DNA from 4 places in the Thalassospira sp. MCCC 1A02898 genome. Region 1 is predicted to be linked to each of the others. Evidence: predicted binding sites of a transcription regulator. Region 1 holds the regulator's gene; each other region holds the start of a gene.

Region 1 (4,183 bases):
AGCGATTAAACCGGCCCGTTGTCGGGCCCGCGGAAGATGGCATTTGGCAGCGCGAATGGCAAGTCATCAGGCGGTGACAATCCACACAGCACTTTATAGTGCGATTGGGCGGTGAATTTCGCCAATGCCGCAAATTTACCCACGACTGGCAGGGTTATTTTCGTTATCGTTGTAATCTCGTTATTTTCAGGCATTTAGGTCCTGATACCCTTTGATTATTTGACCGCCTTCCGGAACGAATTTCGCCATGCATCACAGCGTCCTGTTTGAGCTGTTTCTTATTCTGACTGCCGCGATCATTGCGGTGCCGATTGCGCACAAGCTGCGTGCGAATTCGATCATCGGCTTTCTGATTGGCGGGTTCTTTATCGGGCCATTCGGCTTTGGCCTGATTTCCGAACGCGAAGACATTTCCACGGTTGCCGAACTGGGCGTGGTTTTCCTGCTGTTCATGATCGGGCTGGAGCTTTCGCGTGATCGTTTGCGCGTCATTGGCGGGCGGTTTGCCGGTCTGGGCGTTTTGCAAATTCTGGTATCGATGGCAGCCCTTCTGGGGCTTCTGGTTGTCATGGAATTCCCGCTGCCGACGGCTTTGGTGATTGCAGGGGCGCTTGCGCTTTCATCGACTGCGATCATCCTCAAACAGCTTTCCGATGACAAGCAGCTCAATACCCGGTTTGGCCGTGCGGCCCTTGCCATTTTGTTATTGCAGGACGTGGCGGTTGGTCCGTTCCTGATCATGGTGCAGGCAGCAGGTGATGCTGGCACGGAAACCAGCCCGTGGATGAGCATCCTGCTTGGTTTCGGGTCGGTTGCGTTGTTGTTACTCGTCGGGCGGTATGTGTTGCCGCGCCTGTTTCGCTATATCGCGTCGCTTAAGAACCCGGAACTGTTTGCCATCGGCACGCTGTTTGTTGTGCTGGCCGCCAGCACCTTGACCGAGGTTTCCGGGCTTTCGATGGCGCTGGGCGCGTTTATCGCCGGGGTGATGCTGGCCGAAACCGAGTTCCGCCATCAGATCGAAGCCGACATTTCGCCGTTCCGCGGCGTGTTCCTGTCGCTGTTCTTTATGTCGGTGGGCATGTCGGTTGATGCCGACGTTGTTTATAACGAATTTGGCACCATTCTGATGTGGCTGGTGCTGTTGCTGGTGATCAAGACGGCGGTTTTGTTCGTTCTGGCGCGTGCGATCCGGTTTGAAACCGGCCTTGCCATACGGGTGGCGATGAGTTTGGCCGCCGGCGGCGAATTTGCCTTTGTGATGTTTGCCCTGGCCGCGCAAAATGGCGCGGTGCCGCTTGAAATGGCCGCCATGCTGATCCCGGTGGTGGCGATTTCGATGGCGCTGACCCCGACCCTGATCAGCCTGGGTCACAAGATCGAGGAAAAGCTTCATCCCAAGGAAGAAGACCAGCTTGGCAAGATTGCAGAGGAGTCCGAGGGCATTCACCAGCATGTTCTGGTGATCGGAAGCGGCCGCGTTGGCCGGGTTCTGGCCCGGTTGCTCAAGACGCGCAACATTCCGTTCATTGTGCTGGATAGTGACGCACAGCAGGTTTCGCGCGGTCGGGCAGAAGGCCTTCCGGTTTACTTTGCCGACGGGTCCAGACCGGAAACTTTCCGGGCCGCACACACCGATGAGGCAAAAATTGCGGTTGTTGCCATGGGGAACCCGCATGCGACCGAGAAGACGGTCGCCCTTTTGCGCCAGCATTACCCGCATCTGAAGATCTTTGCCCGCGCGCAAGACATCACCCATATCGGGCCGCTGTCGCGCCACGGGGCGGATGCGGCCATCCCGGAGGTTCTGGAAACCGGGTTGCGGTTATCTGATCACGTTTTGGCGGCGTGCGACGTGCCGCAGGAAGATATTGATGCCGAAATCGCCAAATTCCGCCGTGCGGACATGCTTTTGATGAACGAACTGGCGCCGCGCCCGCAGCGCAAGCCGTCAGGGTCGGAGAGTTCGGACAAACCGGCGAAAGAAAAATCGTAAAGCCGTTACGCGGTGAAAACAAAAACCCCCGCGGCAAATCGCTGCGGGGGTTTTTTAATCGGATCAGGCTCTAAACCGGCTTAGGCAGCGGTTTCAGAGTCCAGCGCGTAGCCCGCGGCACGGACGGTGCGGATGATATCGCGCGTCCCCTTGACGTCATTGAGCGCCTTGCGCAGGCGACGGATATGAACGTCAACTGTCCGGGTTTCGACATAGATGTTCGGGCCCCAAACCGCGTTAAGCAGCTGTTCGCGCGAGAAAACCCGCCCCGGATGTTCGAGGAAATAGCGCAGCAGACGGAACTCGGTCGGGCCAAGATGGATCGATTTTCCATTGCGGCTGACCCGGTGGGCGGCGAGATCCATTTCGATGTCGGAATAGATCAACTGCCCTTGTGGTTGCGCCGGACCGGACCGGCGCAAAAGTGCGCGGATACGGGCCAGAAGCTCGCCAATGGCAAACGGCTTGGTGACATAGTCATCAGCCCCGGTATCAAGACCGCGGATCCGGTCGCCCTCTTCGCCGCGCGCAGTCACCATGATCACCGGCAAATCGCGGCTTTCAGGCTTGCGGCGGATCTGACGGCAGACCTCGATCCCCGACATCACCGGCAGCATCCAGTCGAGCAAAACCAGATCGACATGGGTTTCAGCCAGAATTTTCAACGCTTCGTCACCGTCACCGGCTTCGACAACCTGCATCCCCTCGCGTTCGAGGTTGTAGCGCAACATGGTTACGATTGCTGCCTCGTCCTCGACGATAAGAACCGTTGGGTCCATCTTCCTATGCTCCCGTGTCAGTCATTCGGTTCGACAACAGCGAAGTTCGCTGCGTCGTTTTTTGGCCGGTCAATCCCCGGCAGGTCTTCGCCCTTGATCCGGTAATAGATCGTTTCGGCGATATTGGTTGCGTGATCACCGATACGTTCGATGTTCTTGGCAATGAACAACAGATGGGTCGATGCGGTAATGTTGCGCGGATCTTCCATCATGTAGGTCAGCAATTCGCGGAACAGCGAATTGTACATATCGTCGACTTCCTGATCGCGTTCCCAGACCCGATGGGCCTTTTCGGCGTCGCTTTCGATATAGGCATCCAGGACATCCTTGATGATTTCCTGGGCCAGCTTGGCCATGTTCGGGATCGCCTGAACCGGGCGGATCGGCGGGATCTGGTTCAGCACCTGCGCGCGTTTGGCGATGTTTTTGGCAAGATCACCAATGCGTTCAAGATCGTTTGATAGCTTAAGGGCCGTCACCACCTGACGCAGGTCATCTGCCATCGGCTGACGCAGGGCCAGAAGACGGACGGCAAAGTCCTGGACTTCCTGTTCGAGCACGTCAATGCGCTGATCGGACAGGATGACTTTCTCGGCCAGTTCGGAATCGCGTTTGACGATGGATCTGATCGAGGAAATAAGCTGGCTTTCGGCAAGCCCGCCCATTTGCGAAATGATGTTGTTCAGACGGGTCAGTTCCTCGTCGAACGAACTTACGATATGGGTATGTTCATCAGCCATTTATGCGTACTCCTGGCGTCGCTTAACCGAAGCGGCCGGTAATGTAACCCTTGGTGCGTTCGTCCTTCGGGTTGGTAAAGATCTGATCGGTTTCACCGACTTCAACCAGCTTTCCAAGGTGGAAGAACGCGGTGCGCTGCGACACACGGGCGGCCTGCTGCATGGAGTGGGTCACGATCACGATCGTGTAGTTCGAACGCAACTCGTCTATCAGTTCCTCGACCTTGGCGGTCGCAATCGGATCAAGGGCCGAGCACGGCTCATCCATCAGGATGACTTCCGGGCTGACGGCAACCGCGCGTGCAATGCAAAGGCGCTGCTGCTGACCACCGGAAAGACCGGTTGCCGGCGATTGCAGACGATCTTTGACTTCTTTCAGAAGACCGGCACGTTCGAGCGAGGTCATGACGATTTCATCAAGTTCATCGCGCGAATTGACCAGACCATGAATACGCGGGCCATAGGCCACGTTGTCATAGATGGTTTTCGGGAACGGGTTCGGTTTCTGGAACACCATGCCGATGCGCGCGCGCAGCTGAACCACGTCGATCCGCTTGTCATAGATGTCGCGACCATCCAGGGTAACGTCACCTTTGATCGTCACACCGTCAATGGTGTCATTCATCCGGTTCAGGCAGCGCAGGAAGGTGGATTTACCACAGCCCGAC
Region 2 (4,183 bases), on a different contig from region 1:
GGCGGAACTTAAGCGCGCCTTTTCCTGGGTTCTGAAGTAACCGAAGTCTGATTTTACTGCCGAAGGGCCATAATCCCCGCCCCGACAATCAGGACAATACCGACGAGCGACAAGGCATCAGGGGTTTCGGCAAAGAAGACCACACCCCAGACAAACGAAAACCCGACATAGGCAAAATCAAACGTGCCGATCATGGCGGGCGGGCCATTTTGATAGGCAATGGCTGCCCCGATGCTGCCAATCAGGATGGAGGCCGCAAGGATCGCCATGGTGCCCAGGCCGGTTAAGGTCATGGTGCTCCAGGGGGCAAGAAGGAAGCCATCGCGCATGTCATCAGACAGCAGGCTGATCACCAGCGCAGCAATGGCCCCGACCGCGACAAAGGCGATGTTCAGCGCAAGCGAGAGCTTGATCGGATGTTCGTCCCGGCATTTGGTGCGGGTCAAGATCATCGCCACCGCATACAGCATGGCCGCGAACAGCGGCAACAATGCATAACCATTAAAGTTTCCCGCATCCGGACGCAGAATAAACAACACGCCCACAAAGCCGATTATGACGGCAAGCCAGCCTGTTTTACTGATTTTGGTTCGGGTCGTGATGGCGCTAAACAGCGTGATGAAAATCGGCAAGGTATAATAGGTTGCCGCCGCCACAGACAGGGTCAGATGTGGCAGCGACAGATAATAGCAAACCCACATCACCACCAGTAAAAGGCTGCGCAACGTGGTCCAGCCAAAAGCATGGCCAAGACGCAAGGCCGACGGGGCACGAATGGCCAGATAGCCCACCAGAAAGGGAATGGCGATTGCCGATCTGACGACGAATATTTGCCAGATGACGAACTGGCTGCTCGATTGCTTGATCAGCGCATCACCCAGCGACAGGGCGAAGACGGTAAAAATGATCGTTCCGACAGCCAGTGGGACACGATCACGGTGCGGGGTGGTGGCGTTGGCAGTCGCTTTCATAACATCCTGCGTGGTGACGCATGGTGGCGCGTGCAAAGCGGTTAAAATGACTCTAACACCATTGCGCGACAAAGATGAACCCCGGAGGTTGCGCAGAAAGTGAGATATAAAAAAGGCGCCCCGGTTGGGACGCCCTTTAACGTAATTAGGCGGCAAGGATTACTCGGCCGGGCCTGCCCACGGGGTCATGGCATTGAGTTTGTCCTGGCGGCGTTCGTCGCCGGACTTGCCCCAGTCACCACCGAAGGCGGCTTCTTCCCATGAGCCGTAGCTCGGGTTCGGGAGCATGAACCAGCGTTCGCCCCAGTAATTGCCGTATTTTTCCATGACTTCGAGACGCTCAGAAATCGAACCATCAATTTCGTCGGTGAAGTCACCGAAATTGTCACCAAACTGCATGATCACACGGTAGTCTTCGGCCACAGCCGCCCGGCGCGGGGTCTTGTTCGAACCCCATTCTTCGACTTCGCCCCGCAGCATGACATGCTTTTCATCCGCATAGGGGAAGCCATATTTCTTGAGGTTTTCGATGGTGGGTTCTTCTTCCGGGGCCTTGCGGTTCGAGACATAGAAGACTTCCACACCGCGTGCAGCGGCCGCCTTGGTGAATTCCAGCGCACCCGGGGTCGGGGTGGAAATCATGTCATGCACAAAGGCCGCCCAGGTTTTGGAGCTGTAATGGGTTTTGTCGGTGACAACCCATGCCTGATAGGCGGAGTTATCCAGAACCGTTTCATCAACGTCGAGGATAACTGCCGGCGGCTTGGTCATATAGTTGCCGTCCTGCTCCAGCGCTGCGGTCCAGCTGTGATCGCCAATGGCGGCATCAAGCAAACGGGTGGCACCGGCATAGACCGACATGGCGGTCGTTTTGTATTCGACCGAGGTCTGCAGCCACAGCGTGCCGTTCAGGCCGTCATTCTGTTCCGGCTCTGCCTGTGCGCCGAACGCGCAAAGCGCACTGGTCGCAACAATGGCAGCAACGCCAAATGATTTTGCGATAAAGGTCATGTGTAGTCTCCCTGTTGATTTCCCGACGCATTGCGTCTGACCATGCAGTCAGGATTTCATAACCATGCCACCGCAGTGCGATAAAGAAAAAGCCTTTTTCCAAAATCAATTGGAAAAAGGCTTTTGCAATCGGTTTAACAAAACCGCCAACGCCTTGGCGTACACTGTGTTTCAGGCGGTTGGGCGCTTTTCAAACGTGGCGAACCCGTCTTCAAGGGCCGGTTCTTCGTGAATGCGATCAACACGCGCATGGGTCGGGCCATCGTGGCAGGCGGTGATCATGGATTGCACCACCTTGGCCGGGCCACAAAACACCGCCTCGACCGAGCCATCATTGCGATTGCGCACCCAGCCGGTCAGATCGCGTTTGCGGGCTTCTTCGACGGTCCAGGCGCGATACCACACACCCTGCACCCGGCCTTCGATCCGGGCGTGGACGGCGATGTTACCATCCCCCGTTGACGGGTCGGGGCTTGTATCGGTCATGATCGGGCCTCCTCCCTTGTCGATGGTTTTATCCCGGGCTTATTTCGCGCCGGGGATTTTGGCATGGAGATGGGCGGTGTCCTGAAACTTCTGTTTCTGTTCATCAGACGCCGGCGCCTGATGGTTATCCTTCCAGACGTCATAGGTCATGCCATAGACGACTTCGCGCGCCCCATCATAATCCATGGCAACACTGCGTTCGCGGGCAGCTGCCAGATACCATTTGGCGAGGCAGTTGCGGCAGAACCCGGCAAGGTTCATCAGATCGATATTCTGAACATCCTTGCGATCTTGGAGGTGCGTGACCAGCCCACGAAAGGCAGCGGCTTCGAGTTCGAGCTTGGTTTGCGGATCAAGATCGGCCGCCGGGCCGTTGGCCAAGACGGCCTCGGTGGACATTTCAGAACCGGCGCAATCAGACATGTTCCATACTCCCGCTGGTCTTTTGGTTTTCGAGTTTCTCGATAATCCCGGGCACATGGGCAATGCTTTCGGCCGTGATGACCTTGTCATTGTCGATCTCTGTCTGATCGACCATTTCATGGACCCAAGTGATTTCATAGGGAATGTGGATCGCGGTCGCCCCGCACGCAAGGACCGGCAGAATATCGGATTTCATCGAATTGCCGATCATGATCGCTTCCTCGGGATCAACGCCATAGCGGCCAAAGATGTTGCGATAGGTCAGCGGATCCTTTTCCGAGACAATCTCGATCCCGTCAAACAGGTCCTCGAACCCTGAGCGATCAATCTTGAGCTGCTGGGCGATCAGATCGCCCTTGGTGATCAGGACCACCTTGTAATTCGGGTGCTTGGCATATTGCTTGAGCACTTCCTCGGCCCCGTCAATGATCCGGGTGGGCGCACGCAGCATGGATTTGCCGGTTTCGGCCAGTTTGTGGATGTCTTCGGCGCTGATTTTACGATCAGACAATTCGATCGCCGTTTCAATCATCGACAGGGTAAAGCCCGTCACGCCATAGCCATAGATGGAAAGGTTGGCCAACTCGGCCTGATAGAGACGATCATCAACCAGCTCGGGATCAACATAATGTCCCAGCATTTCGCGAAGCTGCACATGGGCTTGGCGGAAAAGTGGCTCGTTGTGCCACAGGGTATCGTCGCCATCAAAAGCAATCAGCTTGTACATTCTTAAGCCTCGTTTCTTGTTATTGGATGGCCGCAGGCACGTTCAATGCGTTGGCAGTCAACCTCGATGTTCACAGGGTATTACGGCCTCAATTCACGACCATATGGCAGTGCAAACGCCCCGTAAAGCCCCGTTATCTGTATTTAATATGCGTGAAACGGATCGGAAAGGCCTTGAAAACACAAGTGTTTGAACAGGTTAGGGTTCAGACCCAAAAAAGGCGCCATCCGAAAACCCGGACAGCGCCTTGATCAAGCATCACCCCAGAGGGATCGGGTGGCTTATTCGTCTTTTTCGAACTCGATGATGATGGCGTCGACCGAGAGGTTTGCGCCCTGTTCGGCGTGGATCTTTTTGACCACGCCTTTGCTTTCGCACTTCAGGACGTTTTCCATTTTCATGGCTTCAAGGATGCAAAGCTCCTCGCCCGGCTGGACGGTCTGGCCTTCCTCGACCGAGACCTTGACGAGCAAGCCCGGCATTGGCGAGAGCAGGAAGTTCGACATATCCGGCGGAGCCTTGAACGGCATCAGTTTTTGCAATTCCGCGACGCGTGGCAGCATCA
Region 3 (4,183 bases), on a different contig from region 1:
CGGCCTGATCGGGGTGTGGTATCGCAATGTGCTCGGCGCATCCAGTCAGGCTATCCTGCCCTATGACCAGCACTTGTCGCGCCTGCCAGCCTATCTGCAGCAGGCCGATATGGAAAGTAACGGCAAGTCGGTGACCCGCGATGGCAAACAGATTGCCTATGAAACCGGCCCGATTATCTGGGGCGAACCGGGGACAAATGGTCAGCATGCGTTTTATCAGCTGATCCATCAGGGCACGGAACTGATCCCGGTTGATTTCATCGTGGCTGCCAATGCGCTTCATCCGTTGGCCAACCATCATGACAAGCTGGTGTCGAACTGCCTTGCACAGGCCGAGGCATTGATGCGCGGCAAGACCGAGGCCGAAGTCCGTGAAGAGCTCTCTGGCAGTGACCTGTCACCGGCCGAGATTGATGTGCTGGCACCGCAAAAGGTGTTTGATGGCAATAAGCCCAGCACCATGATCCTCTATAAGCAGCTTGATCCCTTCACCCTTGGCCGGTTGGTCGCGATGTATGAACATAAAATCTTTGTTCAGGGCATCATCTGGAACGTCAATTCTTATGACCAGTGGGGGGTTGAACTTGGCAAGCAGCTTGCCAAGGAACTGCTTCCGATGGTCGAGGGTAAGGAAGATGCCGGTGCGCGCGATGCGTCGACGGCCGGTCTGATCAAACGCCTGCATGCCTTGCGTGGCGCATAAGCTGTCTTAGTCGTCCTGATCATCAAGGACGATGCGCAATCGATAGTGACCCGAAGGGCGGTTTTGGCCATGGCTGATGCCGCCCTTTTCAAATGTCAGTTTGCGTTCGGCACATAGTTGTTCTGCGACCTGATGCACGCGCGGCATCAAATCCCGCCAGTAAGAGCCAAAGGTTTTGGCAACTTCGGACGGGCATATCGTTTTGTCTGGCCCGCGCTCTGTTGCCAGATCAATCACGCGCTGGCGCAGGATGGCATAGGTTGGCTGATCTTCGTCTTTTTGGTCAAACATCATGACACTTGGTTCTGCATGTTCGTTTTTGCAGGTTGCTTTCGCTGGCCACGGCACCGGTCAGAGCAATATTGAACCTCGTCCCAGCAATCCTTCCATTTGCGCCGCCAGTTAAAGGGCCGCGCGCATGTCACGCAGGTTTTCTGCGGCAGGTCTGATTTGCTGTGACGATGTCCATTGGCATTTTTCGGCATGACACTGCGTTCGGATCACGTTTACCGATTATCCGATCAGGGCTTCGACCATGGCATGTGCCGCTGTTCGGCCACTGCGCCAGGCCGCCTCGACCCGTGCGCCAAGGCACCAGTCGCCTGCGGCAATCACCCGGCCGTTCATGCCGTTAAGGTGACTTTTGCCAAGTGGCAATTCAGTCCGCGCATAGCGCCAACGATGGGCCTGCACCGAATGAAGTTCCGGCAGATTCACACCGCTGACATCACGAAGAGCCGCCAGCAGCTTTTCAATCACGCGGTCCTTGTCGTCTTCAAGGTGGGCGCGTGACCATTCCGGGCTGGCGTGCAGGACCCACGGATCGGGTGTGCGACGATGGAACATGTCTTCGTTCTGGCTGCTGCGCGCGGCCCAGCTGATTTCAGGGCTCGGATACAGCATCGCGTCAAAGCCGGTGGGAAGCGGGCTTTCAAAGGCCGCCATCACTGCCCAGCACGGCGCCATGACAACCTCGTCAATCGGGGCATAGCGCGGCGCAAGCGGGCGCAAAAGATCGGCAGTCTGCGGGGCAGGGGCGGTGACGATCACACCATCAAACGGGCCGTAAGTCCCGTCCAGATCATCATGGAGTATAAAGCTGCGCGGGCCGGATGGCTCGATACCGACAATGCGGTGCTGTTTCTGGATCGGGAAGGTGTCGACCAGTGGGCGGATCAGTTTGTTCATCTGCGGCGCGCCCTGATACCAGGGTTCTTCGGCAAGGTTGCCGACATGGCGCGCGATCGGTGAGAGTGCCGCACCGGATTGTGCGGGGGCGGGTGTCCCGCGATGCAGGTTGGGGGACCAGTTCTGGGCGGCGTTAAACTCGGTTGCTTCTTGCAAAAACGCATTAAATCCGGGATCACGCGCCGTCACATATTGCGCACCATGATTGAAATGACCAAAGTCCGTGCGCCGTGACGCCAGTCGCCCGCCAAGACCGCGGCTTTTTTCAAAAACCGTTACGTTCATGCCGATGCGGTGCAGCGTGCTGGCAGCCTTTAGGCCCGCCATTCCGGCACCAATGATCGCAATATTCACGTTTGACATCCGTGGCATGTGTGGCTCCTGTCTGGGTCGCGGGGCAAGTCCCGACGGATTGTTTCGAGATATAGTTTCGATACGAAACCAGACCGGAATTGGAGCAGTCCCATCGATAAGAAATTTATGAAACTGTCACGACCGGGTCATGAAACCGTTACAACAAACACGCAGTCTGCCTGCTTTGATTACGGTTATTCCAAGGGGAAAACATGCGTTCTTCATTGATGGCGACAGCCGCTGTTTCGTTGCTTCTGACAGCCTGTGCAGGCACGGCACCCAACCAAACCAAGATGGCGGGTGACGTCATGAATGCGGGTGCGCATCCGATCACGATTGTGCCGATGGGCGAATATCGTACCGGGATGCTCGATGAAAGTGCGGCGGAAATCCCAGCATTTGATCCGGTGTCAAAGCGCATCTTTGTCGTCAATGGCGCGGACAAAGTGATCGATATTCTTGATATGTCCGATCCGTCCGAACTGACCAAGATCTCCGCGATTGATCTTTCCACCTGGGGCAAGGGTGCCAACAGTGTTGCCATCAAAAATGGCGTTGTCGCCGTAGCCGTGGAAAACAGCGATAAGCAGGCACCGGGTCAGGCCGTTTTCTTTGATACCGATGGCGGGTTCATTTCAGCGGTCACCGTTGGCGCACTGCCCGACATGATCAAGTTCTCCCCGGATGGGAAATATGTTCTGGTCGCGAACGAGGGTGAGCCGAATGACGCATTCACCAATGATCCGGAAGGTAGTGTTTCGATCATTTCCATGGCCGGTGGTGCAGAAAACTTGTCTGATGATGACGTCCGCACGGTTGATTTCAAGTTCCTGAATGATGGCAAGCTGCCCTATGGCATGCGGACATCCAATCCGGGTGCTTCAAGCGTGGCACAGGATGTGGAGCCGGAATATATCGCCGTCTCCAAGGACAGCAAAACCGCCTATGTTTCGCTGCAGGAAAACAACGCGGTTGCGATTATCGATATCGAAACTGCAACCGTCAAAAACGTCGCCGGTCTTGGTTTCAAGGATCATTTGGTCCATGCCTTTGATGCCAGCGACAAGGACGGCAAGATCAATATCCGCACTTGGCCGGTGATGGGCATGTTCATGCCTGACACCATTGATGCGATCAATATTGATGGCAAGGAATGGGTCCTGATCGCCAACGAAGGCGATTCACGTGACTATGACGGCTACAGCGAAGAAACCCGCGTTGGCAAGCTAACCCTTGATCCGGTGGCCTTCCCGACGGCAAGCACCCTGCAAAAGGATGAAAATCTTGGTCGTTTGAAGACCACCACGGCACAGGGTGACATTGATGGCGATGGTGATTTCGATGTCATCTATAGCTATGGCGCACGGTCGTTCTCGGTTCTGAATGCCGATGGCGAAATGGTCTTTGACAGTGGTGATGCGTTTGAGCAGATCCTGGCGGCGAACTATCCCAATGTTTTCAATTCCTCGGATACTGAAAACTACAGCCGTGACAACCGCTCCGATGACAAGGGCCCGGAGCCAGAAGGCATTGCAAGTGGCTATGTAAACGGTACGCCCTATGCCTTTATCGGGCTGGAGCGTCAGGGTGGCTTCATGGTCTATGACCTGACCAACCCGACCAACCCGCAATTCGTCACCTATCACAGTGATCGTCGTTTCTCTGGCAATCCGGAAAATGATACTGCCGGTGAACTGGCCCCCGAAGGCCTGCAGTTTGTTGATGCCAAGGATAGCCCGACCGGCAACGCAATGCTGGTGGTGGCATCGGAAGTATCTGGTAGCACCAAGGTTTATGACCTGCAGTAACCCGATTACAGCCCTGACTGTTGGATATGGGGAAGCCGGGCATTGCCCGGCTTTTTCCTTTTTAAACGCCAGATGGAAAACGGTTCAAACCGTTGGCGATATCGACTAAACTCCCGCCGCGGTCGGGGAC
Region 4 (4,183 bases), on a different contig from region 1:
TTCAGATCAAGTTGCAGCAGGGGTAGATGCAACACTCTCTGAAGTTGCGCTTGTCGGCTGCTATCAACCACTTATCAAACTTTTAGATCCAGACGCTTTCACTGGAAACAAAGTCCCATCTTATGCCGATAAAATGCTCCGCAGGCTATTGATTGAGCCGCATGAAGAAAAAAGAATTCGCGGAACCATCCCTGATTGGACTTCAAGTGCTGGTGACGTTTCCGATGCTGTTCGCTCTCAGTACGAGGAAAACCCTTATCCGCGCTGGACGCATACAATTAAAATAAACAGGCGAAGACCTGTTAGCATCTGCCTGCAATCACCACCGCTAAATCTGCAGCTTGCAGGCTACAAAGAACCTGAAGCGCCAGAAATACTTGTTGCTGGCTGCGGAACTGGACAACATGCTATCCAACCAGCAACGCGTTTTGCCAATGCAAAAGTGACTGCGATAGACCTCAGCAAAAGCAGTTTGGCTTATGCAAAACGCCAAACATCGGAACTTGGCATTACCAATATTGACTTTGCACGCGCAGATATCCTGAAATTGGATGAGCTCGGCTGCAACTTTGACATCATCGAATGCGTTGGAGTGCTTCATCACCTTGAGAACCCGATCGTAGGTTGGAAAATTCTGAACAAGCTACTTCGATCAGGTGGACTAATGAAGATCGGGCTTTACAGCGAACTTGCACGCAAGGACGTGATTGAAGGACGGAAAACTGTTGCAAGTCACGGTTATTCTCCATCCGCGAGTGATATGCGCCAATGTCGTCAAACAATTATTCGAGAAGCTACCAAAGGAAACGGAGCCCTGTTGCAACTTAGCCGAAGGAGCGACTTCTTTAGCCTGAGTGCCTTTCGTGATCTCATCTTTCATGTTCAGGAACATCGCTTTGATCTCGTAATGATCAAAGATCACTTGGACGAACTCGGACTTCAGTTCCTTGATTTTGAAATGCCGTTCGCCGGTGACATTCAGCAGTATAGGGACAGCATTGCAAATCGGACGCCGCAAGAGAGATTATTGCTCTGGCACGATTACGAACAACAGCGGCCAGATACATTCCGTGGCATGTATCAGTTTTGGTGCCAAAAAACCGCAGACAAATAACTCACTCAACGATCAACTGAACCCGGTCGCTTGAAAAGGCGGTCACACCGTATTCGATTGGCGCACCTGCCGAATCAACATCGACACTTTCCGTCGAAATCACTGGTCGATTGCGCGCCTGTTTAAGCAGGTTGGCAACACGTGATGAAGGAAGCGTTGCCGAAATGCGCGTGGTCTTTCGTGTGTAGTCATCAATCCCAAAGCGCTTGAAAGCTTCTGTAAGCGATTTGGTTTCGACAAATATCTCGACAATGCCGTCAAAGCGCGCGGCGGGAAGATAACTTGTCGCGACAGCAAGCGGTACACCGTCGGCCTCGGATACCGAAAACAACTCGATCACCCGCGTGCCCGGTTTGACATCCAGGAACTGCGCGATGGTCGAATTGGCTTTGAGGACCTCGGACGAGATCAGGCGTTTGTCGGGCAAGCGATGGCGGCCCGATACGATCTGCGAAAACCTGGTTTTGGAACCAAGCGGGTAGTCAAGGATCTGTTCCTGAACAAAGGCGCCGCGCCCCTGTTCGACACGGACAACATTGGAATCGACAAGTGCCGCCATGGCGCGGCGCACCGTATGGCGATTCACCCCAAAGCGCCGGACCAATTCCATCTCGGTCGGCATCTTTTCGCCCGGTGTGAAAACGCCCTCCGAAATATCAGCCAGAAGCTGCTTTTCGATTTGCCTCCAAATAGATAGGCCCGGTTCCCAATCCATTGCATTCCCCGTTCACAAAACTTTCACCGCAAGACCTTTGCCTTTGCTGCTGGATCGTCTTATAACGTCAATAGGTATAGACGTCTAGACAAATTTTAGATTTGTCGACATAAGTTGAGAAGGGATCAGTTTGATGACGGCGCACCCCGCCCCGAATGCCCGGACAGATCAAAACCGGAATGCAGACACCCCCACCGATCCGCATATTGCCGCGCGCCAAAAATGGATGTCGGTTCTGGCCCGCACATCCCGTGTCCGGCTTGAAACCGAATGGTCGGAAAATCATGGCGATGAGAGCTGGACGCACCTGCGCGAACCGCAAATCGGCATGGTGATGGTCCGCGGCCGTGCTGGTGGCGCCGGGCAGCGTTTCAACCTCGGTGAAATGACTGTGACGCGTTGTGCGGTCACCCTGTCAGACGGCACGGTCGGGCATTCCTATATCAAGGGACGTGATCGCATTCAGGCGCAATATGCAGCCCTATTTGATGCGGTGATGCTGCGCGACGGATCAGCAAGCAATTTCATCGACACCCTGGCCGCCGAACAGGCCGCCGCCAAACGCGATCATGCCCGCAAGGTTGCCGCCACCAAAGTTGATTTCTTCACCCTTGTCCGCGGAGAAGACGAATGACGCCCCAATCCCAATCAACCACCGCCCAGACAAGTGACTTGTTGCCCGGTTTTGACCATGCGGCATTTGATTCAAACGCTGTTTTTCGCGCCCTGCTTGATGCGATGTCACGGCCCGGTCGCATTTATGATTTGCCGGTCAGTGTTTCCGCACCCGATGGCCTGAACAAAGCCACCACCGCAACACTTCTTGCGATGGCCGATATGGATACCACAGTCTGGATGTCACCAAACTGTTCGACCAAGGCCGCAGGCGATCACTTGAAATTCCATTGCGGTTGCCCGCTCAGCACGGATGTCAAACAGGCCGATTTTGCGGTTGCCCGCATTTCCGATGATCTGTCCTTTGTCACCGATCTTGCCGTTGGCAATGCGGAATATCCTGATCAATCCGCAACCCTGATCCTGATGGTCGATGAGATTTCAGATCGTCCGTCCATGAACCTTAAGGGCCCGGGCATCAAGGATACGCATAGCCTTTGCATCAAGGGGCTGCCCGCAAGCTTCCATGCATGGCGCGCAGAAAACCATCACCTGTTTCCGTGCGGTGCTGATGTGATTTTCGCAAGCGAAACCCAGATCGCCGCCCTGTCGCGCACCACCCGGATCGAGGTCAATTAATCATGTATGTTGCAGTAAAAGGTGGCGAACGCGCCATCAACAATGCGCACAAGCTTCTGGCCGAGCAGCGCCGGGGCGATACGGACATTGCCGAAATCGAAACTGATCAGATCGAACAGCAACTCTCGCTATCCGTCACCCGTGTCATGGCCGAAGGATCGCTTTATGATCGCGATCTGGCTGCCCTTGCCATCAAGCAGGCCCGTGGTGATTTGATTGAAGCGATCTTTTTGATGCGCGCCTATCGCACGACGCTGCCGCGTTTTGCCTTTTCCAAACCGATCAAAACCGCCGAGATGGATGTTTCACGTCGCATTTCGGCAACCTTCAAAGACCTGCCCGGCGGACAGATCTTGGGCCCGACCTTTGATTACACGCATCGCCTGCTGGATTTCACCCTGATGGCCAACGGCGAAGCACCGACCGAGGCACCAAGTGGTGAAAATCCGATTGATGAGAACATGCCGCGCGTTTTGGATGACATCCTGAACTATGAAGGCCTTATTCAGGATGAACCGGTTCCGGTTGATGAAAACGCCCCGGTCGCCGATCTGACCCGCGAGCCGGTTAAATTCCCGGCCGGGCGTGACTTGCGTTTGCAGAATCTGTCGCGCGGGGATGAAGGATTTGTTCTGGCACTTGGTTACTCCACCCAGCGCGGCTATGCCAACAGCCACGCCTTTGTCGGTGAAATCCGCTATGGCACCGTTTCGGTCGAGATCGAGCCCGAAGAACTCGGATTTGCGATTGATATCGGCGATATCGAACTGACCGAGTGCGAAACGGTCAACAAGTTCAAGGGGTCAAAAACCAAGCTGCCGCAATTCACCCGTGGCTATGGGCTTGTGTTTGGTCAAAACGAGCGCAAAGCCATTTCGATGGCATTGGTGGATCGCGCCATGCGCGCCAATGAAATGGGCGAACAGATCATGGGTCCGGCACAGGACAGCGAGTTCGTGATGGAACATAGCGACAATGTCCAGTCCACCGGCTTTGTCGAACATATCAAGCTGCCACACTATGTCGATTTCCAGGGCGAACTTGAACTGGTGCGCCGCATGCGCGCCGAGATTGAGGAACGTCTGGCGAAAGCCGAAGCT

The links. The regulator PhoB, encoded in region 1, activates phosphate uptake and scavenging genes when phosphate is short. The targets are predictions, from matches to a motif close to TNTCATAAAACTGTCA.
Region 2: the regulator PhoB is predicted to act here: its motif matches at 2,116-2,131, upstream of AUQ41_RS05280 (5'-nucleotidase, lipoprotein e(P4) family).
Region 3: the regulator PhoB is predicted to act here: its motif matches at 2,368-2,383, upstream of AUQ41_RS04400 (choice-of-anchor I family protein).
Region 4: the regulator PhoB is predicted to act here: its motif matches at 1,840-1,855, upstream of phnF (phosphonate metabolism transcriptional regulator PhnF).

Annotation. Positions count from the first base shown of each region.
Region 1 covers NZ_LPXK01000011.1:49,658-53,840, reverse strand. Annotated here, with positions in the region: gene AUQ41_RS11250 (hypothetical protein) at 6-194, opposite strand; gene AUQ41_RS11245 (cation:proton antiporter) at 248-1,996, shown strand; gene phoB (phosphate regulon transcriptional regulator PhoB) at 2,077-2,775, opposite strand; gene phoU (phosphate signaling complex protein PhoU) at 2,793-3,515, opposite strand; gene pstB (phosphate ABC transporter ATP-binding protein PstB) at 3,538-4,183, opposite strand, start outside.
Region 2 covers NZ_LPXK01000007.1:36,857-41,039, reverse strand. Annotated here, with positions in the region: gene AUQ41_RS05290 (DUF4336 domain-containing protein) at 1-40, shown strand, start outside; gene AUQ41_RS05285 (DMT family transporter) at 54-971, opposite strand; gene AUQ41_RS05280 (5'-nucleotidase, lipoprotein e(P4) family) at 1,131-1,982, opposite strand; gene AUQ41_RS05275 (acylphosphatase) at 2,154-2,468, opposite strand; gene AUQ41_RS05270 (DUF1244 domain-containing protein) at 2,508-2,891, opposite strand; gene AUQ41_RS05265 (HAD family hydrolase) at 2,884-3,618, opposite strand; gene accC (acetyl-CoA carboxylase biotin carboxylase subunit) at 3,900-4,183, opposite strand, start outside.
Region 3 covers NZ_LPXK01000002.1:120,966-125,148, forward strand. Annotated here, with positions in the region: gene pgi (glucose-6-phosphate isomerase) at 1-703, shown strand, start outside; gene AUQ41_RS04390 (DUF3253 domain-containing protein) at 710-997, opposite strand; gene AUQ41_RS20495 (DUF2256 domain-containing protein) at 994-1,188, opposite strand; gene AUQ41_RS04395 (NAD(P)/FAD-dependent oxidoreductase) at 1,217-2,263, opposite strand; gene AUQ41_RS04400 (choice-of-anchor I family protein) at 2,458-4,053, shown strand.
Region 4 covers NZ_LPXK01000012.1:353,198-357,380, forward strand. Annotated here, with positions in the region: gene AUQ41_RS16050 (class I SAM-dependent methyltransferase) at 1-1,114, shown strand, start outside; gene phnF (phosphonate metabolism transcriptional regulator PhnF) at 1,116-1,829, opposite strand; gene phnG (phosphonate C-P lyase system protein PhnG) at 1,963-2,463, shown strand; gene phnH (phosphonate C-P lyase system protein PhnH) at 2,460-3,083, shown strand; gene AUQ41_RS16070 (carbon-phosphorus lyase complex subunit PhnI) at 3,086-4,183, shown strand, end outside.